Regions from separate parts of the Mesorhizobium sp. M1078 genome, predicted to be linked through region 1. Evidence: predicted binding sites of a transcription regulator. Region 1 holds the regulator's gene; each other region holds the start of a gene.
The links. The regulator PhoB, encoded in region 1, activates phosphate uptake and scavenging genes when phosphate is short. The targets are predictions, from matches to a motif close to TGTCATNNANCTGTCAT.
Positions count from the first base shown of each region.

Region 2: NKH38_RS12355 (RNA degradosome polyphosphate kinase) is a predicted target of PhoB. The motif match lies at 1,740-1,756, and genes of this name have one in related genera.
Region 3: NKH38_RS30835 (DUF1045 domain-containing protein) is a predicted target of PhoB. The motif match lies at 1,660-1,676, and genes of this name have one in related genera.

Region 1 is NZ_JAMYMP010000014.1:92,578-95,851, forward strand. Features, by position in the region: gene phoU (phosphate signaling complex protein PhoU) at 38-742, shown strand; gene phoB (phosphate regulon transcriptional regulator PhoB) at 759-1,448, shown strand; gene NKH38_RS19430 (ROK family protein) at 1,479-2,714, opposite strand; gene xylF (D-xylose ABC transporter substrate-binding protein) at 2,970-3,274, shown strand, end outside.
Region 2 is NZ_JAMYMP010000007.1:101,124-104,397, forward strand. Features, by position in the region: gene NKH38_RS12345 (FAD-dependent monooxygenase) at 174-1,412, opposite strand; gene NKH38_RS12350 (zinc-finger domain-containing protein) at 1,432-1,677, opposite strand; gene NKH38_RS12355 (RNA degradosome polyphosphate kinase) at 1,911-3,274, shown strand, end outside.
Region 3 is NZ_JAMYMP010000048.1:17,122-20,395, forward strand. Features, by position in the region: gene NKH38_RS30830 (alpha-D-ribose 1-methylphosphonate 5-triphosphate diphosphatase) at 1-876, opposite strand, end outside; gene NKH38_RS30835 (DUF1045 domain-containing protein) at 911-1,618, opposite strand; gene iolB (5-deoxy-glucuronate isomerase) at 1,773-2,585, opposite strand; gene NKH38_RS30845 (hypothetical protein) at 2,778-3,026, opposite strand; gene iolE (myo-inosose-2 dehydratase) at 3,036-3,274, opposite strand, start outside.

The sequences.
Region 1 (3,274 bases):
TCCGGCGGGTGAATTTTCAGGCACGAGGACCAAGATCATGGGTGAACATACCGTCGCCTCCTTCGATGAAGAGCTCGGGCAGATCAGCAAGCTGATCCGCGACATGGGCGATCTGGCAGGCTCGATGGTCAGCGGCTCGACCAGGGCGCTGCTCAATTCGGACAATGCGCTGGCACAGCGTGTCGTTTCCGACGACGCCATCATGGATGCGCGCCAGCGCGAACTGGACGACCGCGCCATCACGCTGATCGCCAAGCGTCAGCCGATGGCCAACGATCTGCGTGCCGTGGTCGGCTCGATCCGCATGGCGGGCGACCTCGAGCGCATCGGCGACCTCGCCAAGAACATCGCCAAACGCGTCGGCACCGTGGGCTTGAGCGTCACGCCGCGCGACCTCTCGCACTCCATCGACGCCATGGCGCAGCTGGTGCTGATCCAGGTGCAAGGCGTCGTCGAGGAATATGCCGCCACCGATGCGGCAGCGCTTGCAAAACTCAGGAATGACGACGAGCGCATCGACGTCAAATACACGTCTGTGTTTCGTGAGCTCTTGACCTACATGATGGAAGACCCTCGCAACATCACCGCCTGCACGCATCTCTTGTTCTGCGCCAAGAATCTTGAGCGCATCGGCGATCATGTCACCAACATCGCCGAAAATGCGTATTATGTGCTGACCGGCCAGCAACTGCCCGCCAATCGTCCGAAGCAGGACGAGACGGCGATGGCCATGCCGGCCTGATGAGGGTGAACTGCCGATGATCGCGCCACGCATCATGGTCGTGGAGGACGAGGAGCCGCTAGGCGTGCTCCTCCGCTACAACCTCGAATCCGAAGGCTATCACGTCGAGGTGGTGACACGCGGCGACGAGGCCGAGATCCGCCTGCAGGAAAACGTGCCCGATCTCCTGGTGCTCGACTGGATGGTGCCCGCTGTTTCCGGCATCGAGCTCTGCCGGCGCCTTAGAGTGCGGCCCGAAACCGAGCGGCTGCCGATCATCATGCTGACCGCGCGCGGTGAGGAAAGCGATCGCGTGCGCGGCCTGTCCACCGGCGCCGACGACTATCTGGTCAAGCCATTCTCGACGCCGGAGTTCATGGCGCGCGTGAGGGCGCTGCTGCGCCGGGCCAAGCCGGAAGTGCTGTCCAGCGTGCTCAAGGTCGGCGACATCGTGCTCGACCGCGAGTCGCACCGTGTCTACCGCAAGAAGAGCGAGATCAGGCTCGGACCGACCGAGTTCCGGCTGCTCGAATTCATGATGCGCCATCCCGGCCGCGTGTTCTCGCGCAGCCAACTGCTCGACAATGTCTGGGGCGAGACGATCTATATCGACGAGCGAACCGTCGACGTCCATGTCGGGCGCTTACGCAAAGCGGTCAACAACGGCCGCATGCCGGATGTCATCCGTACCATTCGCGGCGCCGGCTACGCGATCAGGGAAGACTAGGATGCTGCGCGTCGCGCCGTTGCCGGCCATTCAGACGACATGCTTGCCGGATTTGGCCTGAATGCCCGGCGCGAAAATCTCCTGATCGACGAAGCCGAGCGCGCGCATGGCACAGCCTTCGCGGATCAGCGGCAGCTCGTTGGGCTCGGTGTCGAAGGAGATCGATTTCGAGTGCTGGCCGCCGGCGGTCTGGGCGATCGCTTCGCGCAATGCCGGTTCGATCAAGTCGAAGGCGGCGGCGCTGACGCCTACCATGGCGACGGGTGCCGGATCGATCAGCGCAAACAGGCTGCCGAGGCCGAAGCCGAGCGCCTCGCCGGCCTTGCGATAGGCTTCGCGCTCCGGGCCGTCGGTTTCGCGGGCGCGCGCGGCGAGTGCGCGCATATCAGCGTCGCCGATATCGACCGGCTCGGCATCCTCGCCCATCATTTTGGCGCTGCGCCAGATGGCGTAGTTTCCGGCATAGGCCTCGACGCAGCCGCGCCGCCCGCAGCGGCAGAGCGCGCCGCCCGGACGGTGGATCATGTGGCCGAACTCGCCGCCCGAGGAATGGGTGCCGGTGAAAAGTTCGCCTTTCAGCACCAGTCCCATGCCGATGCCGTGCGACAAGAGGATGGCGATAAAATTGTCGCGGTAGCGCTCGGGCTGGCGCCATTGCAGCGCCACCGCCATCATATTGCAGTCGTTCTCCATGGTGGCCGGAATGCCGAATTCCGCTTCCAACATGTCGGCGAAGGCAATGTCGGTCAGTGGCGTGATTGGCGACCACAGCATGGCCCGCGCCTGCGAATCGGTGATGCCCTGGATGCCCATGGCAATGCGGGCGATGCTCTGGACGTCCAGGTCCGGGTCCTCGAGACGCCGCCGGACGATTGCTACGCATTCGCCGATCAGTTCGTCGCGCGGCATGGTCAGCGTGTCGAGCCGGCGCTGTTCTTCCGCGACCACCTGGCCGGCATAGTCGATGACGGTGACGGAGAGGAAGTTCAGCGACAGCACCACGGTCATCACCGCCGCCGCTTCCGGATTGAGGCCAAGGCCGACCTGCGGCCGGCCGCGTTTCAGCGAGCCGGTCTCGCCAGGCTTGCCTTCAATCAGGATGCCTTCTTGAATCAGATCAGACGAGATTGCCGATATGGTCGAATGGCTGAGGCCGGTGGTCGCCGCAATCTCGGTCCGCGACGGCTGGCCGGCCCGGCGCACGGCCGAAATCACCATCGCGCGGTTGCGACGGCGCAGATCGTCGTGGCGGATTCCAACCGACATTTGTTTCCTCCCGGCCTCCTCGCGCCTCATGATAGTGAAGGCGTTCGACGGCACCAGCCAAATATTGGCAGACGCCGGCAGCCCTGTCATTGTTTATTGCGGAGCTCGAAAAAATTCGGCAAGGCCATCAGAAACCATGTTGACAGCGCTTTATCATTGAACCAGTGTTTTTTCGAGGCTCGAAAAAATGGAGCCTCTGTGTGCAGGCCTTCGGGCCGGTTTTGTCGCGCCGTGCGCGGCGCAGGGAGGGTTATAATGAACAGATTTGCAGCCGCCATGCTGGCGGGCGTCGCCATGTCGCTGGCGCTGGTCTCGGTCGCGCAGGCGAAGGACAAGGTCATCGGCGTGTCGTGGTCGAACTTCCAGGAAGAGCGCTGGAAGATCGACGAGGCGGCGATGAAAACGGCGATCGAGGCTGCCGGCGACAAGTACATTTCCGCCGACGCGCAGTCCAATCCCGGCAAGCAGCTGACCGACGTCGAAAGCCTGATCTCGCAGGGCGCCAACTCGCTGATCATCCTGGCGCAGGACGCCTCGGCCATCGGCCCGGCGGTGCAGAA
Region 2 (3,274 bases), on a different contig from region 1:
CGGCACCCCCCTCTGGCCAGCCGGCCATCTCCCCCGCAAGGGGGGAGATCAGCCGTTTTGCCCGCGGCGCTCCTGCTGCAACGCCGGCGATTTTGGCGAAGGCGACGGCGACATCCAATCTCCCCCCTTGCGGGGGAGATGTCCGGCAGGACAGAGGGGGGTGGGAAGGATCGCTACGTCGACGATCTGGACTGCCGAGTGTCCGCTCGCCATCCATAGAGCCAGTCGAGGTCGGCGGCGAGCTTGTCGGGCGAGCGCATGGCCAGGAACAGATTGCGGGCGATCGCCACCGGGCCGGCAGCATGCCAGGCGAGGCGGTTTACGGCCCCACGACGCGCGGCCTTGGCGACACGCGGCCGCCGAAGATTTTCCCAGATTTGAAAACTTCTGGGCAGATCGCCAGGGAAATCGGCGATAGCGTCGGCAAGCGTGATGGCATCCTCGATCGCCATTGCCGCGCCCTGCGCGGCAAACGGCGTCATCGCGTGCGCGGCGTCGCCGATCAGCGCGATGCCCTGCGGGCTCGTCCACCGCTTCTGTTCGACGGTGTGGATCGGAAAGGCCGTCCATGGGCCGGCCAGTGCCACAAGCTTCGTCAGGCCCGGCGCGGTGCCGCGCAGGGCAGCCGTGAGGATCGCGGGATCGGCATGGCCCGACCAACCTTCGGCCATGCGCTCACCCTTGGTGAAGGCGGCGAGATTGAAGGCCCGGCCTTTGCTGACGGGGTAGGCGACCACGTGGAAGCCAGGATGCAGGAACGTGGTGACGCAGTCGGCGGCGCCGATCGCGACAAAGGCTTCTCCGGCCGCACCGTCGGCCGCGATCGTGACTCGCCAGGCGAGTTCGCCCGAAAAACGGCTTTTGACGAAGTCCTCGCCTGCGAGTTGCGCCCTGACCGCCGACCAGACGCCGTCGGCGCCGACCAGCAGTTTGCCGCGTGCCTCGATCTCGCGGCCGTCCACTTCGGCGGTCACGGCGACATATTGCGCGTCTTTGACGATGCCGGTCACGCGGGCGCCGGTGATGAGCTCAATCTCCGGCCGTTCAGCCATTTGCGGCAACAGCGCTGCCTGCAGATCTGCGCGGTGAGCAACGAGATAAGGCGACTGCCAGCGCGCATCGGCGGCGCGCCCGAGCGGTACCCGCGCCAGCTCACGCAGCGTCGCTGCATCCTTCAGCACCACCGCTTCGGGCCGCGAGGCTGCCGGCAGCAGCCGGTCGAGAACGCCGAGCTTTCCAAGGATGCACGTCGCATTGGGCGAAAGCTGGATGCCTGCGCCGGCCGCGTCGAGGTGCTGTGCCTGTTCGATCAGCTTTACCGGATAACCCCGTCCGGCGAAGGCAAGGGCAGCGGTCAGCCCGGCGATGCCGGCCCCGGCGATTATGACCTGCCGGGACCTGATGTCTTCCATCGGGCTTGTCGCGGAAGGATCAGGCGGCCTGGTCGATATAAAGGCAACCAGCCGGCAGCGTTTCCGTCGCCCTCAGCTTCGCCGAATAGCGGTAGAGCGTCGAGCAGTAGGGACAGACCTTTTCATTGTCGTCGCCCATGTCGAGGAACACATGTGGGTGGTCGAAGGGCGGGTTGGCGCCGGTGCACATGAATTCCTTGACGCCGATGTCGATTGCCGGATGGCCCGCATCGTTCTGGAAATGGGGAATGGAACCGCCTGCCATCGTCGTCTCCTTGATCTCGTCGAAAAGCATCTGGAACATAACAGGCCTGTTTGCAAGATCGATGAAATGAAACTGTCGCAAAAGCCTGTCAGAGGATACGTTGAGCCGGTTAAGTGCATGTCCCTGAAATCGGAACGGTTTTCGCCGAAGGGTCATGCGTCACAAAAGCGTGTTAGAGGCATGGCACGTCCAACGGCGCTCCAAGGGACGGTTGGCGGGGAAGAGCAGGAACCATGAACGAACTGAAGCCGGTGCAGAGCGAATTCATCAATGTCGAGGTGGCGAGCCCCGAGGGCGGCAACCCCGATCGGTTCGTCAACCGTGAGTTCTCCTGGCTGCAGTTCAACCGGCGTGTGCTCGAGGAATCACAGAACGAGCACCATCCGCTGCTCGAACGCGTCCGTTTCCTGTCGATTTCGGCCGCCAATCTCGATGAATTCTTCATGGTCCGCGTCGCCGGCCTTGCGGGCCAGGTGCGCGAAGGCATTGCGCTAAAGAGCCCCGACGGCCGCACGCCGGAGCAGCAGCTGGAACAATTGCTGCGCGAGGTCGAGCGGCTGCAGGAGGACCAGCAGAACAGCCTTTCGGCGCTGATGTTGCTGCTCAACAAGGAAGGCATTGAGAGCATCACCCGCGATGCACTGACCAAGGATGAAAAAGTCTGGCTGGAAGACCATTTCCAGGACCAGGTTTTCCCGGTGCTGACTCCACTGTCGATCGACCCGGCGCATCCGTTTCCGTTCATTCCCAATCTCGGCTTCTCGATGGCGCTGCAATTGCGCCATCGCAAGAATGGCGAGGAGATGAGCGCGCTTCTGCGCCTGCCGGTGGCGCTGAAGCGCTTCATCCGTCTGCCCGACCGCAAGCAGCACGTTCGCTTCATTCCGTTGGAGGAGGCTGTCGGCCTCTATATCGGCAAGCTGTTCCCCGGCTATGAGGTCAAGGGTTCCGGCACCTTCCGCATCATCCGGGACAGCGATATCGAGGTCGAGGAAGAGTCGGAAGATCTCGTGCGCCTGTTCGAGACGGCGCTGAAGCGGCGCCGCCGCGGTTCGGTCATCCGCATCGAATTCGACAAGTCGATGCCCGGCGAATTGCGCGAGTTCGTCGCCGGCGAGCTTGGCGTCTCTTCGAGCCGCATCAGCGTTCTGACCGGCCCGCTGGCGCTCAGCCAGATTTCCGAGATCGTCGCCGTGCCACGCGACGACCTGAAGTTCACCCCCTACAATCCACGCTTTCCCGAGCGCATCCGCGAGCATGGCGGCGACTGTTTCGCGGCCATCCGCGAGAAGGACATCGTCGTCCACCACCCCTATGAATCCTTCGACGTGGTGGTCCAATTCCTGCGCCAGGCGATGGCCGACCCCGAGGTGGTGGCGATCAAGCAGACGCTCTACCGCACCTCCAACGACAGCCCGATCGTGCGCGCCTTGGTCGACGCGGCCGAGGCCGGCAAGTCGGTAACCGCCCTGGTCGAGCTCAAGGCGCGCTTCGACGAGGAAGCCAACATCCGCTGGGCGCGCGACCTCGAACGCGCCGGCGTCCAGGTCGTGTTCGGCTTCCTCGAACTCAAAACCCATGCGAAAATGTCGCTAGT
Region 3 (3,274 bases), on a different contig from region 1:
CGAGACATTGCCCGAATGCGAGGAGCCGCGCATGACGTTGGGCGCGCCCATCAGCACGCCGAGCCCGGCATCCTTCGAGGCCTTGGCGGCTTCCAGCGTGGTCGGGAATTCCGCGACGCGCACGCCTTGTTCGATCGCCTCGTCGACATGGCCTGATGTGGCGTCATCATGGCTCGCCAGCACAATGCCCCGCTCGTTGCAGGCGGCTGATATCGCCACCCGGTTCGGTCCCGAATTCTTCGCTGATTCCGACATCCGCTTTTCGCAGAACAATTGGAAGTCGCGATCGGTCAGCTTCAGCTTGCGCTGGTAGTAATAGGCGTAGGTCTCGAGATTGACGAACTGGCGCTGTCCCGGCGCATGGTCCATCAGCGAGGCCAGTTTGACCCGCTCGTCGCCATCGAAATTGGCGAAAGCCCGCAAGCAATCCGGCGCCGAGACCTCACAGCGCAGGTGCAGGAAATGGTCGGCCCGCAACCGGTCTTTCGCGACGCTGTCCTCGATCGCGTCGGCCAGCTTGCGGATGTCGTCGGAGGAAAGGTCGGCGTCCTCGTCCATGCCGACGCGCAGCGCGTCGAGCACGGTGGTGATCCCGGCGGTCGCTACCTGCGCGTCATGGGCGAGCACGGCGGCGATCGGGTTCCAGCGCACCTTCGGGCGCGGCGCATAATGGCCTTCGAGATGGTCGGTGTGGAGTTCGACCAGGCCGGGGATGATGTAGTCGCCGCCCATGTCCTCGCCAGCCATGTTCCCGCCGATTTGGCCGGTGCCGGCGTCGATGCCGGAGATAAAACCGTCGCGCAGCGCGAGCGACCCTTCGACGATCTCGTCGGCAAGCACGATGCGGGCGTTGTGGAGAACAGTTTCGGCGGTCATTCAGGCAGTCCTTGCTTACTCGGACGAATTGCGGTCAGGCGGTTTTTCGGGCAGCGCGGCGGCCGAGCGCATGATGCGAAAGCACCATGAACGGAGCGCCCGGTTCGGTTTCGACGAACAGCGTCAGCGCATCCACCAGCACCGGCTGCTGCAGCACATCGGCGAACAGGCTGTCAATTGCCGCGCGCAGACGTTGGCTTTCCTGCGGCCCGGCCCGGCCGGACAGTGTCATGTGGAAGCGAAAGGTCTCAAACACATAGGGATAGCCCCACTGGCAGAGATTGCGGAACTCGGCCGGCTTCAGCGAATCCGGGCTGCGCCGCTCGATCTCGGCCTCGGTGAGCGGCGCGCGAAAACGGTCGAAGCTAAGCACGACATCATCGGCGAAACGGTTGAGCGGCGGCAGCGGGCCTTCCGGCAGCAAAGCGAAGAAACCATCGATCTGGCTGACGACCAGGCGCGGGATGGTGACCGTCGGCGTTGCTTCGGCAAAGGCGTCCAGCGCCGCGCGCAGCGAGCTTTCGGTTTCGTTGGCGGCCAACCGGAAGGGCGCTTTCATCGTCGCATGGAAACCGTAGCGCCGCGCCGATGCGGTGTGAAAGGCGACTTCGGCCGCCGACAGCTCGCCCACCGCCTCGACCGGCCTGGTGGCGGCGCCAAAGGGGTCGCGGCCCAGCCAGTTGGCGGCGAGCCGCGCCAGCGGTTCGTCCTGCCTCGGGGTGAAATAGATGGCGTAGCGCATCGAAAAAAATCCTCGTCAGCCCGCTGCCATAGGTGATTTCCATGACGGATTGACGAAGCTTATGCGGGTTTTCGAAGGCAAATCGACCCCATGGATCGTTAGCCGACGATTTTTTGCTGCTGGACCAACCGCTTCCGGCGCAAGCGAAGGCCGATCAGGCCTTCGTCAGCCACTCGTGCTCGGGCGCGTTGTGGAACTTCCACGTCCGCTTCGGCCCGGCCATGACGTTGAGGTAATAGAGGTCGTAGCCGTGGCAGGCGGCGCAGGGGTGATAGCCCTTGGGCACCAGCACAACATCGCCGTCCTCGATCGCCATGGCTTCGTCCAGCTCGCGGGCGCCGGTCTTGTCGGCGTCGGTGTAGACGCGCTGGAAGGCAAAACCCTGCGGCGGGTTGAGGCGGTGGTAGTAGGTTTCCTCGAGATAGGATTCGGCAGGCAGATTGTCCTGGTCGTGCTTGTGCGGCGGGTAGCTCGATGTGTGGCCGCCGGGCGTGATGACCTCGACCACCAGCAGCGAGTCGGCCGGCTTACCCTCGGGCAATATGTTCGTGACGTAGCGCGTGTTGGTGCCTTTGCCCCGAGTCTCCTGGCCGAGGTCGTCGGGTGCGATGACGCGAACGGGCAAGCCGCCGCCCAGGCCCGGCGCCGAGCAAACCGCGAGCTCGAGATCGGTGTCGGCGGTGACCGACCAGTCCGAACCCTCCGGAATATAGACCGACCACGGCTTGCCCTCGAAGGGCGACATGCGCTCGCCGAGCAGGCCGAGTTCCTGGCCGCCCGCCTTTGCCGTGCCCTTGCCGGTGACGAACACCAGGCAGACTTCGCGATCCTGCGTCTTGCCGGATGCGGTCTCGCCCGGCTTCAGCCGGTGCAGGTCGAAGCCGACATAGGTCCATCCGGCGCTTTTGGGCGTGACATGCGCGACGCGGCCATGGCCCTTGTCGGCTTTGACGAGCAGTTTCGACATGTTTTGTCTCTCCTATCGCAAGTCTTCGAGGTCGGCCTCTCAACTTCGTCATCCTAGGGCGAAGCAGGAGCGAAGCTCCGTCGCGAAGACCCTAGGATGACGAAGCGAGGGACGTTCCGGCCAATCACCGACGTAGGCGATACGCCAGGTGTCCAGTGTCCGACCCGCAAGCCCTTCCGAGCCACGGCCGCTTCATTCCTTCGGTTCGGCGTCCGCCTTCGCTTCGCCGGTCTTCGGTCGATCAGGCGCAGCCTTGCTCTCCTCCACCGGCTTGTAAAGATAGAAGAACTGCCAGACGGCGTAGGCGGCAAAGCCGAGCGCAATGATGCCCCAGAATGGGGTGCCGGAGGCGAATTCTATTCCGGCCCAGATCACGCAGACGGCGACGACGGCAACGCGCCGCCACAGCGGCCGGAAGAACGGGTGCTCGTAATCCTTCATCGGATCGCCTCAGGCATTGGGAAAACCCTGCGTTTCCACCGTGTAGCCGGCCGCCGTCATCACCCGCATCAATTCCTTGTGGCCGACCTGCGCCATCTTGAGCGGCGGGTTCTTCTTCGGGTCCTGCTCGGCCTCGACGACGAACCAGCCTTCATAGCCATGGTCAGCGAAGCGCTGCACGATGGCGCCGAAATCGAGCGAACCGTCGCCAGGCACCGTAAAGGCACCGAGCGCCACGGCGTCGAGAA